Regions from separate parts of the Halanaerobium saccharolyticum subsp. saccharolyticum DSM 6643 genome, predicted to be linked through region 2. Evidence: a T-box and tRNA genes for the amino acid it is inferred to sense, from the RefSeq annotation. Region 2 holds a T-box; the other holds one or more tRNA genes.
The links. The T-box of region 2 lies ahead of thrS (threonine--tRNA ligase). A T-box ahead of a tRNA ligase gene usually reads a tRNA of that ligase, here a tRNA-Thr.
Positions count from the first base shown of each region.

Region 1: it encodes a tRNA-Thr, which carries the amino acid that the T-box ahead of thrS (threonine--tRNA ligase) is inferred to sense. The anticodon was not compared.

Region 1 is NZ_CAUI01000005.1:211,882-219,359, reverse strand. It holds gene HSACCH_RS01495 (hypothetical protein) at 68-790, shown strand; tRNA gene HSACCH_RS01490 (tRNA-Thr) at 933-1,008, opposite strand; gene HSACCH_RS01485 (DegV family protein) at 1,014-1,850, opposite strand; gene HSACCH_RS01480 (cold-shock protein) at 2,020-2,223, opposite strand; gene HSACCH_RS01475 (proton-conducting transporter transmembrane domain-containing protein) at 2,397-3,314, shown strand; gene HSACCH_RS14100 (hypothetical protein) at 3,341-3,664, shown strand; gene HSACCH_RS01470 (methyl-accepting chemotaxis protein) at 3,718-5,688, opposite strand; tRNA gene HSACCH_RS01465 (tRNA-Leu) at 5,854-5,940, shown strand; gene HSACCH_RS01460 (BaiN/RdsA family NAD(P)/FAD-dependent oxidoreductase) at 6,084-7,304, shown strand; gene HSACCH_RS13510 (methyl-accepting chemotaxis protein) at 7,314-7,478, opposite strand, start outside.
Region 2 is NZ_CAUI01000015.1:277,955-285,361, forward strand. It holds gene HSACCH_RS06640 (TrmH family RNA methyltransferase) at 1-260, opposite strand, end outside; gene rplT (50S ribosomal protein L20) at 265-624, opposite strand; gene rpmI (50S ribosomal protein L35) at 690-884, opposite strand; gene infC (translation initiation factor IF-3) at 967-1,521, opposite strand; gene HSACCH_RS06660 (aspartate/glutamate racemase family protein) at 1,721-2,380, opposite strand; gene thrS (threonine--tRNA ligase) at 2,453-4,378, opposite strand; T-box leader at 4,470-4,719, opposite strand; tRNA gene HSACCH_RS06670 (tRNA-Leu) at 4,808-4,896, opposite strand; tRNA gene HSACCH_RS06675 (tRNA-Val) at 4,913-4,989, opposite strand; tRNA gene HSACCH_RS06680 (tRNA-Leu) at 5,100-5,188, opposite strand; tRNA gene HSACCH_RS06685 (tRNA-Cys) at 5,259-5,333, opposite strand; tRNA gene HSACCH_RS06690 (tRNA-Gly) at 5,350-5,424, opposite strand; tRNA gene HSACCH_RS06695 (tRNA-Phe) at 5,431-5,506, opposite strand; tRNA gene HSACCH_RS06700 (tRNA-Asp) at 5,512-5,588, opposite strand; tRNA gene HSACCH_RS06705 (tRNA-Val) at 5,657-5,732, opposite strand; gene HSACCH_RS06710 (LCP family protein) at 5,916-6,779, opposite strand; tRNA gene HSACCH_RS06715 (tRNA-Leu) at 7,007-7,093, shown strand.

The DNA.
Region 1 (7,478 bases), on a different contig from region 2:
TATTTATAGATCTGTTTGCAATAAAAGAAAGTGTTTATTATACTTGAAATGAAATAGATAGGTGGAGGTGATCTTAATTACTACAAAAGAAAAAAATAATGGGATAAATAATAAAAAAGATAAAGCTATTCCATTTATTATAAGTAGTTCTTATCTCTTAACATTCCTAATTATTAGACTAGCTGTTATAATCGCTGGGTCTGCTGGAAGTGCGGCTTCAACTGCTGCCAAGACAGGAGATATACAGTTTTATATCGGCACAAATATTATACTTTTTGGATATCATATTCATCATTTATATATTGGTATAGTTTTAATTGCTTTAGCTGGCTGGTTTTCTATAACACAAACAGCATCTACAGATCGTAAAGATAATGCATTAATGTATGGGATTGGTTTAGGGTTGTTTATGGATGAAATTGGTTTATTATTAAGTTGGGGCGATTATTGGCACAGCACTACTTATCTATTAAGTTTACTTTTAGGTGGAGTTTTTATGAATATAATCTTTTTTCCAGATTTTTGGAAAGATTTAAGACCTCATCTTAAAAATTTTAATCCCAAAAATAAAATTCTACAACATTATGACTCAAATGTTTTAATCACGGGGGTGGACAAATTGGCAGAAGGAGTAGATAAAACTAATAAAATAACTTTAATATTTTCAGGTTTAATTTATATTATTGTTGGAATGCTAATAATTTCTAATCCTGAATTAGTTTATTACTGGGTAGCAGGAGGATTTTTTCTGCAGGGATTAACTAAATTTGTTGAAGCATGGAAAGCTTAAAATGATTATTAAAAAATAATAAAGCTCTATTAGAATTTAATTTCTGATAGAGCTTATAAATCTACTTAGCTATCTTATTTAATTAATATTACAAAAAAAATTCTTTTTAATTATTAAATCAACATAATTTTGGTTATATCAATGGAGCCGGTGACAGGACTTGAACCTGCAGCCTGTAGTTTACGATACTAATGCTCTGCCAGTTGAGCTACACCGGCATTTATCAAAAGGCTAGTACTATTCCACCTTCATTAGCATAAACTGTACTAATGCCTGCTGTTTCTACTATAATAATTTCTCTAAAATTATATTTCTCTGCTGCCTGATCCTTAATATATTCTGCTTTTTCCAAGGCATTACAGTGGGCAATCCCAAGCACTTTCTCTTCTAAATTTTCTCCCTTTTCTCCAATTTTATCGATCAACTTACTGATTGCTCTCTTACTTCCTCTTGCTTTATCAAGAAGAGTTATAGTTCCCTCAGGAGTAGCTCCTAAAACCGGCTTAATATTAAAAAATGAAGCAATCTTTCCTTTTAGTTTTCCCATTCTACCAGCTTTAATTAAATTATCAAGTGAATCTAATACAAATAGAGTTTGCATTTCATCAATATATTTATCAGCTTTTTCTACAATTTCATCTCTATTTAAACCAGCCTCAATTAATTCACCTAACTTATAAGCAATCATTGTTTCTCCAACAGTGGCACTAAATGAATTGAAAACTTTTACAAATTTATCTCCTGCTTCTTCTTTTAATAATTTTTTTGCAAGTACAGCATTTTGATATGTTGCACTAAGTTCTTTAGAAAGAGTAACTACAAAAATATTCTGATATTTACGATATAAATCTAAAAAAGGTCCTGGCCCTGGACTTGCAGTTTTAGGGGCTTCACTACTATTTCGCATTGCAGCTATTAAACTTTCTCGATCCAGATTCTCATCATCAACAAAATGTTTATCATCAATATCTATCGACAATGGTGCTGTTGAAATATCAAATCTTTTTCTTAATTCTGCTGACAGATCACAACAGCTATCAACTATTATCTTAAAATCCATAAAAAATTTACCTCCAACATATTTGTATTTTAATAGTGGTATTCTAGTATATAATTTTATCTCTATTAATAATAAAAATCAACCATTTATTGAAATTTCATTGCAAATAAGACATAGAAAAGCCCCGACTAAATTAATAGCCAGGGCAGTCTTACATTATCATATTAAATTATATAACATCAACATTCTCTGCTTGAGGTCCACGATCTCCTTCAACAATTTCAAATTCAACTTCCTGACCTTCTTCTAAAGTTTTAAAACCTTCCTGCTGAAGAGCAGAGAAATGTACAAATACATCGTCACCGTCTTCTCTTTCAATAAATCCATAACCCTTTTTCTCATCAAACCACTTTACTTTTCCTGTGTAAACCATATTAATATCTTCCTCCTAAATTTAACCTGAGTATGTGTAACTAGTTTAGAATACTCAGTGATTTAAATATATCATTATTGTTCTAATTTGTCAAATTTTTCTGACTCATGTGAAAGTTAATTTACTTTTAGTAAATCATGTCCTATGATATAATTTTAAAAGGAGGTAATTTGATGCTAAATTTTATATCTATAAATTTCATTTTTAATAATATTAATATTTTATTTTTAAGTACAGGATTTCTAATTACTCTTTTTACTCTACTTTCTAGCTGGAGTAAAATCAAACAATATAGATTATTATTTTTGTCTTTGTTTTTTTTATTTTTTATCAGCTTTAGTCTGGTTATTACTACAAAAAATTGGTTTATTTTTATGATTGGTTGGGAACTTGCTACATTAACTACTTCACTTATGCTTGCCTGGGATGATAAGAATATAGCCTGGGAATATTTTGTGATTCAATTTATAGGTGGTAGTTTTTTGATTTTAACAGTTTTAACTGCCTATACAAATGGGTATCCATACATTGGAGCAATAAATGAGCTATGGCTGCAGATAATGTTTATTATAGCATTAGGAGTTAAAAGTGCAATTATTGGACTTCATAGTTGGCTTCCATATATCTATAAAAATTCATCTGCTGGCTTTTGTGCTCTTTCTTCTGGATTAGTTGCAAAACTAGGATATATCACTCTTTTAAGAATTATAACTGAAGGTAATAGGTTTTTACTTTATTTAGGTATGATTATGATCTATTATGGAGGAATTAAAGCTCTTGAAGAAAAAAATTATAAATTGATTTTAGCATATAGTTCTATAAGTCAATTTGGTTTTATTACACTAGCCATAGGTAGTGGTAACATTTATGGATATTATGGTGCTGTTTTACATATTATTGCTCATGCTTTTGCTAAATCGACTCTATTTAATGGCGCCGGAATTTGGATTCAAGAATTCAATTCTACATCAATTTTTAATTTTAAACGCTGTGAAGTAAGGCAGAAAATAAATGCATTCAGTACTATACTTTCTTTTTTTTCTTTAATGGCATTTCCATTTTTTATAGGCGCTATAATAGCAAATATTTAATAAAGTATTCTTTAAGTTCAATTCCGATGTTTGAGTTTTTGCTGCATTTAGGAAGCATTCTGACAGTTGCCTATGCTTTAAAAATATTATGGATTATTATTTTTAAAGATCTTAAAGAATCAGAATTTGATTTTAAAACTAAAATCAAAAGCAACTATCAGCCAACTTTCATTGAAAATCTAGCAATTTTAATCCCATCTCTATCGTTAATCATCTTAGCTATTACAGCAAATATATATTTAAGTCACCAATTTAATTTCAATTACTTATCAGGTTTTTTCACTACTTTTATTTATCTAATTATTGCTTATTTGATTCGTTTTCCAATTATGTCTAGGATTAACCATTAAAAACTCAATTAATTTTTTATTATCAAATTATTATTACCGAATTAACTTTTTAATTACATTTTAAATTTTGAAATAGTCTTTGATAATTTTTCAGCCATCGCTGACAATTCTTTGGAGGCAATTATAATTTCATCTGTAGCAGCATTCTGCTTCTGACTTGAAGCCGCAACTTCTTCAGCATTAGCAGCTGCTGTCTCACTTGCAGAAGCAATTTCTCTAATTGCTCTATCTACATCATCACTGTTTGCAGCCATTTCTTCAGCTTTATTGTTTATATTTCTAATTATTCTGCTTAAAACTTCAGCTGTATGTTCAATATCTTCAAATGCTGTTCCGCTTTCTTCTATAGAATTAACACTGGAATCAACTACATTTCCTGTTTCTGCCATATTTCCTACAGAAGCCTCTACATCTTTTTGAATACCTTCTATTAATTCTGTGATCTCATCTGTAGCTTTATTTGATTCTTCTGCCAATTCTCTAATTTCATCTGCCACAACTGAAAAACCACGTCCAGCTTCACCAGCCCTTGCTGCTTCTATTGCTGCGTTTAAAGCAAGTAAATTAGTTTGAGATGAGATATCTTTAATCAACTTAACAATTTCCCCAATTCTCTTTGAAGATTCAGCTAGTGAATGAATAGCCTGTTCCACTTGTTCTGAATTGTTCTTAACTTTATTGATTTCAGCAGCAGATTTATCAATTGCCTGATTTCCTTTTTCTATATTCTCCATTACATTTACTGATTGTCTATCCATAGCATCCGAAGAAGTATTAATCATAGTGATTTGTTTAATCAATTCGTCCATTGTAGCTGAAGTTTCTTCAACTTGAACAGATTGCTCTTCAGTATTAGAAGCTACTTCCTGAATAGCTTTACTAACTTCATCTGCACTGGCTCCAACCTGATTACCGCTAGCAGATAATTCCTTGCTTGAAGCTGCTACTTGATCTGATACATCTCTAACCTCTAAAATCATAGATTTTAAACTATTTATCATTTCTGAAAATGAATTCGTTAGTTTGCCAATTTCATCTTTGCGTTTCAAATATTTATCTTCAATATTTAATGTGAAATCACCTGATGCAATTTTTTGTGCTGTTTCAGTAACGTAATTAAGAGGATTTGCTATGTATGTAGCAATTATGATTGCAACAATTATTCCAATTACTAAAGCCACTACAGAAATTATCAAACTACTCTTTTTTAAATTATTAATTGCTCCCATTACTTCTGATCGATCTGCTGTCATCGCCACAGACCAGCCATTAATTTTCACAGGATTATATGCTATTATTTTTTCTTGATCATCAATGTTGTAATTAACAACTCCACTTTTTTTAGCTATCATACTATTACTAATATCAACTAATTTCTGGTTTTGGGTTGCTAAGCTACTGTTTGCTATGTATTTTTCTAATGGATGAGCTATAGTTTTTTTATTTTGGTTAATAATCCATCCATAACCTGAGCCATTAATATTCATTTCAGAAATTAATTGCTGTAAATACTCAGTAGAAACAGTTCCAATTAAAACTCCTACCTGTTCTCCAAAATCAAAAATAGGTACAGCAATTGAAATGACTTTATCCTCAGTTAATTCACTTTTTCGAGCATTTGAATATTTGACATTTCCTGTTTTCACTGCCTGCTGAAAATATTCTCTATCTGAAATATTAATATTTCCTCCCCCAACAACATTAGCTCTCCCATCTAGCCTAGCAACTATTATATTTTCTAATTCTGAATGATCAGCTTCTTTAAGATGTCTTTCTTGACTGCTCCACATCATAGTTTTAACATTATTAGAATCAGCTAAATTTTTTAAAAATATTTCTATACCATTTAACCATTCATTAATAGTATTTGAATTTTGTCTGGCATTCTCTTTAGCACTTGCCATTATTGTTTGTTCTAAAATATTTTCAGATTGATTATATAAAGTTAAAGTTGTTCCACCTACAATAAATATAATCAAAATTGACATAGCAATTAAAATTTTCCCTTTGATTGAGTTAAACATTTCTATCCCTACCTTAATTTTATTTAATTAATTAAATTTAAAAATATTATCAAAATTATCTAGATTATATTTAAATTATATCATATAGTTAAGACAATGCAATTTTCAGAAAGTAATCAACTCTTGCTTTTAATATTTTTCTATGTTAAAATAAATAATGTTGATGCCGAAGTGGTGGAATTGGCAGACGCGACGGATTCAAAATCCGTTATCCTCACGGATGTGTGGGTTCGAGTCCCACCTTCGGCACCATTTTTATATTAGAGATTATGACCGTTCTTAATTGAACGGTCTTTTTCTATTTGTCACCAAATGGTTACACACTAATGCCATTTAATTTATTATTATAATATTAATTTACAAACTATCAATAAAAACGAAAGGAATTAAATATTATGAAAGCTGATTTAATCGTTGCAGGTGCTGGGCCAGCAGGACTTTTTGCTGCAATTCAAGCTGCAAAAAATCATCAAAATAAAGATATTATAATTCTAGAAAAGAACTCTAGTGCTGGAAAAAAACTTTTAATAAGCGGCTCTGGACAGTGTAATTTGACTCATGCAGGAGATATTTCTCTTTTTTTCGACCATTATGGAGAGAATTATACTTTTTTAATGGGTCCTCTTTATACGTTTGATAATCAACAACTAATGCGTTTTTTTGAAAATAGAGGAATTGAATTTAGAAAAGCAAGAGGCGGTAAAATTTTTCCTAAATCAAATAAAGCTTCAGATATCTTAAATGTTTTACTAAAAGAAGCTAAATCAAAAAACATTAAAATTATATATGATACAACTATAAAAAAAGTTAATTATACGAATAAATTATTTGAAATCAAAAGTGAAAATGAAGTTTATAAAAGTAAATATTTTTTACTTGCTACAGGAGGTAAATCATTTCCTAAAACAGGCTCAACTGGTGATGGATTTAAAATTGCTAAAAATTTAGGCCATAAAATTGTTGACCCCAGACCTGCACTAGCACCAGTAGTTATTAAAAATTATCAATTTAAAATGTTAAGCGGCATTTCTTTAAGAAATAAAAGAATTTCTCTTTGGCGAGATGGTCAGTTACTTAAAAGCTGGTCTGATGACCTGCTTTTAACTCACCGTGGTCTTTCTGGACCAGGAATAATAAACTATTCCCGTTATATGAAAAAAGGTGATTTGTTAAAAATCAAGCTGCTTAAATATAGCCAAGAAGAATTAGAAAAAAACCTCTTAAAAAGAATTGAAAGAGAAGGAAGATTAAATTTGCTAAATCTTTTAATTAAATATCCGCTGGCACAGAGACTGATTGAAAAAATACTTGAAATAGCAAATATTGATGGCAGCCAGAACGCTGCTCATTTAAGAAAAGATCAAAGAAGAGAAATCACAGAATTATTTTCAAGTTTAGAATTTGAAATCAAAAGCCTAGCAGATTTTAATCAGTCAATGGTAACAAAAGGGGGGATTGATCTCAATGAAATCAACCCTCAAACTATGGAATCCAAAATAATTAACAATTTATTTGCTGCCGGAGAAATTCTAGATATTGATGGTGATACTGGTGGTTATAATTTACAAGCTGCTTTTTCAACCTCTTATCTAGCAGGAAATAGTATTTTTGAATAAATTATAATCTTATAATGTAAATTGTGAAACCATTTTATTCAATTTTTCTACCATATTTACAAGGTCTTCTGATGCGCCAACGACAGTTTGAGTAGAAGCTTCCTGTTCTTCACTAGAAGCAGCTACTTCTTCAGCATTTGCTGCTGCCATTTCACTTACTTCTGAAATTTGATC
Region 2 (7,407 bases):
GTTTCTTTTAAAAGACTTTCTTCAAGATAAATAAACTCTGCCTTTAATTTTAAATCAGCCAGTAGATTATCATTTTCAGCCGATTTAAAAAAAGCAGGAGTAAGAAAGACCTTTTTAAAATCTGCTCCTCCTGCTAACGCAGCCTCAATAAGCCTTTTACCCTCGAGAATAAAGACACCTTCCTTACGTCTGTTTCTGCTCCGGTAAAGCTTATTTAGATATTTAATCTTATCATTTTGAGAACTGCTGATTATATTCATTTAATTAATTTCCTAACTGCTCTTTTGCTAGATCTACTAAATCAGCAAAGCCGTCAGAATCATTAACTGCAAGATCAGCTAACATTTTACGATCTATTTCTACATTAGCCTGTCTTAAACCATTAATGAAACGGCTGTAAGAAAGACCTTCATTTCTAGCTGCTGCATTGATTCTAGTAATCCAAAGCTTTCTAAATTGTCTCTTTTTATTTCTTCTATCTCTATATGCATAATGTAGAGACTTCATTACTGCCTGATTTGCAGGACGATATAATTTACTGCGGGATCCAAAATATCCCTTAGCCATCTTCAAAACTTTTTTTCTACGCTTACGCGCCTTATTTCCTCTTTTTACACGTGGCATCTTAAATGACACTCCTTCCAAAATTTTAACATATATTATTTTTTATACTATTTTATTAATTATGATTATCCATGTAATAATGATTTATACTTCTTTTGATATGTCTTATTCAATAACTTAGCTTTGCGCAAATTTCTTTTTCTATTACCGGATTTCTTGGTTAAAATATGACTGTGAAATCCTTTGTGATGCTTAAGCTTACCATTAGCTGTAGTTTTTACTCTTTTAGCAATACCTTTGTGTGTTTTTTGCTTTGGCATGATTTAACCTCCTAATACTGTAATAATTATTAATCGATAAATATCTTATAAATTAAAAATTTATTAGATATTTTATTATTTACTATTTGTCACTCTCTGGAGTTAGAAACATCATCATATTTCTACCTTCCATTTTAGGCTTACTTTCTACTTTACCAATATCTTTAGTCTGTTCAATTAAACGATCCATAAGATCATATCCTAATTCTTTATGCATCATTTCTCTTCCTCTAAAACGAATTCTTACCTTAACTTTATCCTTATCGTTGAGGAATCTACGGGCCTGCTTTAACTTAACGTTAAAATCGTGATCTTCAATTTTAACACCCATCTGAACTTCTTTAACATTCATTACATTCTGGTTCTTTTTGGCTTCTTTTTCTTTCTTAGCCTGTTCGTACTTATACTTACCATAATCCATAATTCTGCATACAGGTGGATTAGCCTGTGGAGCAACTTCTACTAAGTCCATACCATATTCTGCAGCACGATCCAATGCGTCATTCAATGACTTGATACCAATTTGCTCTCCTTCTTGATCGATCAGACGAACCTTTCTTGCTCTAATGCGATCATTAACTCTTAAATCATTAACGATATTTATGCACCTCCTGAGTGATATAAAAAAACAACAAATATACAAAAAACGAGTGGTAGAAACCACCCGTTAAATTCAATAATCAGCTAAAGATAGCCCATCCTAAAGATAGGTCTACTACTCCCGCTGAGAGCTAAACTCAAAGCGGAAATACTGATATTAACCAGTTCTGACTGGTGAGAAACAGGCGTTTCTACTTTCTTTTCCTTAATTAGTATAGCATAGGGTACTTAGTCTGTCAAGAAATTTGTTCTAAAAGCATATCTAAAATTTCATCTGCTGGATCAATAATTTTTTCAAAATTGTCATCAATTTCATTTTTTAAATATGGTAAATGAGTACAGCCAAGTAAGAGATAGTCGGCTCCCATTTTTTGAAAAGAGTTTATTAATTCCTTGAGACCATGGTCATCATAAATATTTCCAGGCTCAATTTTTGCTTCAATAGCGTTTATAATAGGCATAACTCCCGCTGTAATAAATTCTGTTTTAGAATTATTTTTAGCTATTATTTTTTCTATTTTAACAGCACTCTGTGAGTTAGCAGCTAAAATTGCAATTTTTTTAGATGCTGAAACAGAAAGATTTCTATAAACATCTAAAGGAGTTAATAAGGCTAGGCCAGAACTTCTAATTAAATCTTCTTTGTCTAAAACAGCGCTTAAAGAGTTACAATAAATAATCACTGCTTTGGCTCCCTGCTCTTTTAATTCCATAATCTTATCAAGAGTAATCTGCTGCAGCTTTTCCGGATTGCTGTACTGAAGTTTATTTTGCTCAGCTGAACTTTCTGAGGTATAGGCTGATACAATATCATAACCTTTTGAACTATAATAATCTCTACCTAGCATTGTATCATATGGAGTCCCTGCAATTACTGCTAATTTTATTTTTTCCAAAAAAATCAACCCCCAGTTAAAAATATGTAATTTATACCCCAGTTTTAAAACCGGGGTATAATAATCTGCTTATTATAATTCGTCTTGATTAATAGCCATAGTTTCAATTTCTTCTAAAATTTTAGCTTTGAATTCAGAGAGTTTGCTTGTACCTAAATCACCTTCGCGTCTGTCTCGCACAGAAACTGTCTCATTTTCCTCTTCCCGACCTCCAACAATTAACATATATGGAATTTGCTTAACTTGAGCATCTCTAATTTTGTACCCAACCTGCTCCGAGCGGCTGTCAACTTCAACTCTAATTTTTTCTTGACTTAGTGCTTCTTTTACTTTTAGAGCATAGTCTATTTGATCATCAGATACCGGTATTATTTCTACCTGTACTGGTGCAATCCAGGTTGGAAAGGCACCGGCAAAGTGCTCAATTAAAATTCCAATGAAGCGTTCAATACTACCATAAATTGCTCTGTGGATCATTACAGGACGATGTTCTTCTCCATCCTGACCAATATAGCTGAGGTCAAATCTTTCGGGCATCTGGAAATCAAGCTGAATAGTTCCACACTGCCAGGTTCTACCTATACTATCCTCTAAATGAAAGTCAATCTTAGGACCATAAAAAGCTCCATCGCCTTCGTTGACTTCATAATCTAAATCATTTTTTTCTACAGCATTTCTTAAAGCATCTGTAGCCTCATCCCAGAGAGCGTCATCTCCCATTGCTTTTTCTGGTTTAGTACTTAATTCTACATTATAATTAAAGCCAAAAGCACTATATAATCTATCTACAAGTTTAATTACACCGCTTAATTCTTCTTCAATTTGATCTGGCAGACAGTAAATGTGAGCATCATCTTGAGTAAAACTTCTAACTCTCATTAAGCCATGTAAAGCTCCTGACATTTCGTGACGATGAACTAAGCCTAATTCTGCCATTCTAATTGGAAGTTCTCGATAACTATGCATAGAATCCTTATAAACTAAAATTCCACCAGGACAGTTCATTGGTTTAACAGCATGTGTTTCACCATCTATTTCAGTAAAGTACATATTATCTTTGTAATGATCCCAATGACCTGATTGATGCCAGAGTGATTCATCTAAAATTATTGGAGTTTTAATTTCTTCGTAACCCGCTTTACGGTGTTCTTCTTTCCAGAAGTCAACCAATTCATTTCTTAAAGCCATTCCTTTAGGATGAAAGAATGGAAAACCTCTACCTTCATCTTGAATACTGAAAAGATCAAGTTCTTTACCTAATTTTCTGTGATCACGTTTTTTAGCCTCTTCCATTCTGTTGATGTATTTTTCTAAATCTTTTTCGCTTGCAAATGCTGTACCATAAATCCGCTGCAGCATTTCATTGTTTTCATCTCCACGCCAGTAAGCTCCAGCTACATTCATTAGTTTAAATGCTTTTACATAGCCTGTTGAAGGAAGGTGAGGTCCACGACAGAGATCTACATAATCTCCCTGGAAATAGAGACTAATCATTTCGTCTTCTAACTCCTCTATTAATTCCAGCTTATATTTTTCATTTCTTTCTTCCATTAAAGCTATCGCTTCATCTCTCGGCAGAACTTTTCTTTCAATTTCAATATCTTCGTCAATAATTTTCTGCATTTCTGCTTCAATTTCTACTAGTGATTCTTCGTTGATAGTTTCTTCTAAATTGAAATCATAGTAAAAACCATCTTCTATTGCAGGCCCAATTGCAACCTGAACCTTATCATAAAGTCTTTTAACTGCCTGAGCCATAACATGGGAGGCGGTATGTCTTAAAATTTCTAATGCCTGATCACTATCAATTGTAATAATTGAAAGCTCAACATCCTCTTCGATTGGATAATTAGCGTCTACCTCTTCGCCGTCCACTACACCAGCAACTGCATCTCTACCTAAACCACTACCAATAGAATAAGCTACATCCTTTACTGTTGTACCAGCATCATATTCCTTAACTGATCCATCTGGTAGTGTTACTTTTACTTTTTCCATTTCTTCTCCTCCTTAAAATTTCACTTAAAATTATTTTAAACTATTTTAATACTAAAATCCTTTATAAAACTAAAAAAATCCCTCATCTCAGATTAGAGACGACGGATTGCGCGGTTCCACTCTAGTTAATAATAATTATATAAATTCTAAAATGAAATCTAGAATAAATAAAATTATTATTCACTTAACAGGATAACGGTTTAGCCGGATAGAAATACTTTATTCCTCCTATCTGCTCCAGGGTGGTTTTCAATTTGCTGTTCAGTTATGTGCTTTCAGCCGCCGGCACAATTCTCTTTTAACTGTCAGAAAAATTTACTCTTCCCTATCAAAGCATTTAAATTCTTTATTTTTTATTATTATATTCCTAATTTCTTAAAAAGTCAAATATTTAAGCAAATAAAAAAATCCACAATAAATGTGGAAAAGTGGTGCCGGGGGTCGGGCTCGAACCGACACGGGAATAAATTCCCACCGGATTTTAAGTCCGATGCGTCTGCCAATTCCGCCACCCCGGCCTATACATTATTAAAATGGTGTTGGTAAGTGGATTCGAACCACTGGCCTCTACGATGTCAACGTAGCGCTCTGACCAACTGAGCTATACCAACTTAAAAAATTTAAGTTAGCACTTATTTTAAAATCATCATTTGCTATAATTACTTTAGCAGCATCACTTTTCTTTTTAATAAAATAATAAAAGTTAAATATGTAAAAAAAGTGGTGCCGGGGGTCGGGCTCGAACCGACACGGGAATAAATTCCCACCGGATTTTAAGTCCGATGCGTCTGCCAATTCCGCCACCCCGGCATATATTAAAATATTTAACCTGTAACATTTATGTATTATATCAATAGAATTGCACTTTGTAAAGTAATTATGGAGGCGGCAGACGGATTTGAACCGACGAATAAAGGATTTGCAGTCCTCTGCCTTACCACTTGGCTATGCCGCCCAAAACTGCAATTTAATGGAGCGGGAAACGAGATTTGAACTCGCGACCCTCACGTTGGCAACGTGATGCTCTACCACTGAGCTATTCCCGCACAAAATGGTGGTGAGAGACAGAATCGAACTGTCGACACGTGGATTTTCAATCCACTGCTCTACCGACTGAGCTATCCCACCTAAAATGGCGGAGGAGACGGGATTTGAACCCGCGATCTCCGGCTTGACAGGCCGGCGCGTTAAACCGCTACGCTACACCTCCGTGCTAAGAAGTATCTTAAAAGATAAAAATCTTTTTCACTTCTTAATTATTATATTTACAAATAAAAATGGTGGGCGAAACAGGGCTCGAACCTGTGACCCCCTGCTTGTAAGGCAGGTGCTCTCCCAACTGAGCTATTCGCCCATCTGCAGTAACAAAAGTATAATTACCGCGTCAGCAATAACTAGTATATATAAAAACACAGTTCAAGTCAAAATCTAATATCAGCTATTATCAGTAATTAAATTATTCTATGTTAAATATACTACTAAATACTTGTAAAATCGACTACAGATAATTTTTTCTTAAAAGCTTATTTTTTCTAATTTAATCAATAAACTCTAACTCTAATTGCGGGTTGGAACGGATGTAATTAAAAATTTCTGCAGCAAGTACAGTATTAATATCTGTTTCAATAGAATTATAACTCTCTACAATAGTATTATAAAGTTCTTTAACATTAAACATTATATTATTTGTTCTTAATTTAGCTACTACAGCTTGAATTAACATTTTTTGTCTTTCAGATCTGGGAAGATAATTAGAGCTGCTCCAGCGAACAAAATTCAAAGCTTCTTTTCCAGCTAAAAGGTTATTACCTGCTTTTAAATCGAGTCCTAAACCAGGAACTTTAACATCTTCTTTTAATTTAAGCTGAACTCCACCTAACTCATCAATTACTTTTTCAAATCCCTGATAGTTAACATAAACATAATAATCAATCTCTGTTTTTGTTATCTCTTCAACAGCAATTTGAATATCTTCTTTACTGTATTTTTTTAATATCTTGTCTTCATGTTTTGAATTTTCATTTATGTACTCTAACTGCAGTCTATTTGCTTTAGGTCTCAGTCTTCCTAAAACTATAGAATCAGCTTCGATAGTCCCCAGAGCAACACTTTCTTCGTCATCTAATCCAACAAATAAGATGTTTAAATCTTGATCAAAATCACTTTCTCCCATTCCTAAAATAGACAATATCTGATCAAATAAAGATTGTTCCGCTTCCATTTCAGATAAATCACCATTTCCATTAGCAAGTGGTTTTAAACCACTTTCTAAATAATAACCTGTAAGACCAATGAATAATAAAAGTAAGGATATAATTAAAATACCCAGCCATTTATGTTTTTTGGGGGATTCCTGATTATCTTGTGTATTTTTATTATCTTGTGTATTTTTGTCTGCCAATGTTATTGCCTCCTTATTCCCTCATATTCTTAATATTCGTGATTATAAGTTCAATTCCTGCATAAAAGTTACAGAATTTATCGGCAGATAAGCAGATAGGCTTGTTCCACAAAGCGTCATTACTTTATTCTTAATTAAAAAATTTTATTACTTTTAGATTCATTAACAAAAAAATCGCTCTAAATATTGACAACAAAAAATTTTATGTTATAATATATAATTGTTATGCCGAAGTGGCGGAACTGGCAGACGCGCAGCGTTGAGGGCGCTGTGGGCCTTGGCCTGTGAGGGTTCGAATCCCTCCTTCGGCACCATTTTATTTTAATAAGATAATTTACCCCCAAGTTTACCCTGGTAGTGCAGGTTTCTTGGGGGTTTTTTGATTTATTAAAATCATTTAGCAATTTTATACAGATGACTTCTACATAATTATAAGTTAACTCCAACTCAAAATTCTCATTCTGATCTGTTAAATAAACCAGAGTAAACTTGTTCTCTGAAAAATCTTTGCGAGAACTCTATTTTAAATTTAAAGCATCTTTGTAAAACTCAATTGACTTCTCTAAATCCATTACTCAAATACAGGAATGAACAAAATCATAGTTTTTCATTATTTATCACTGCTCTT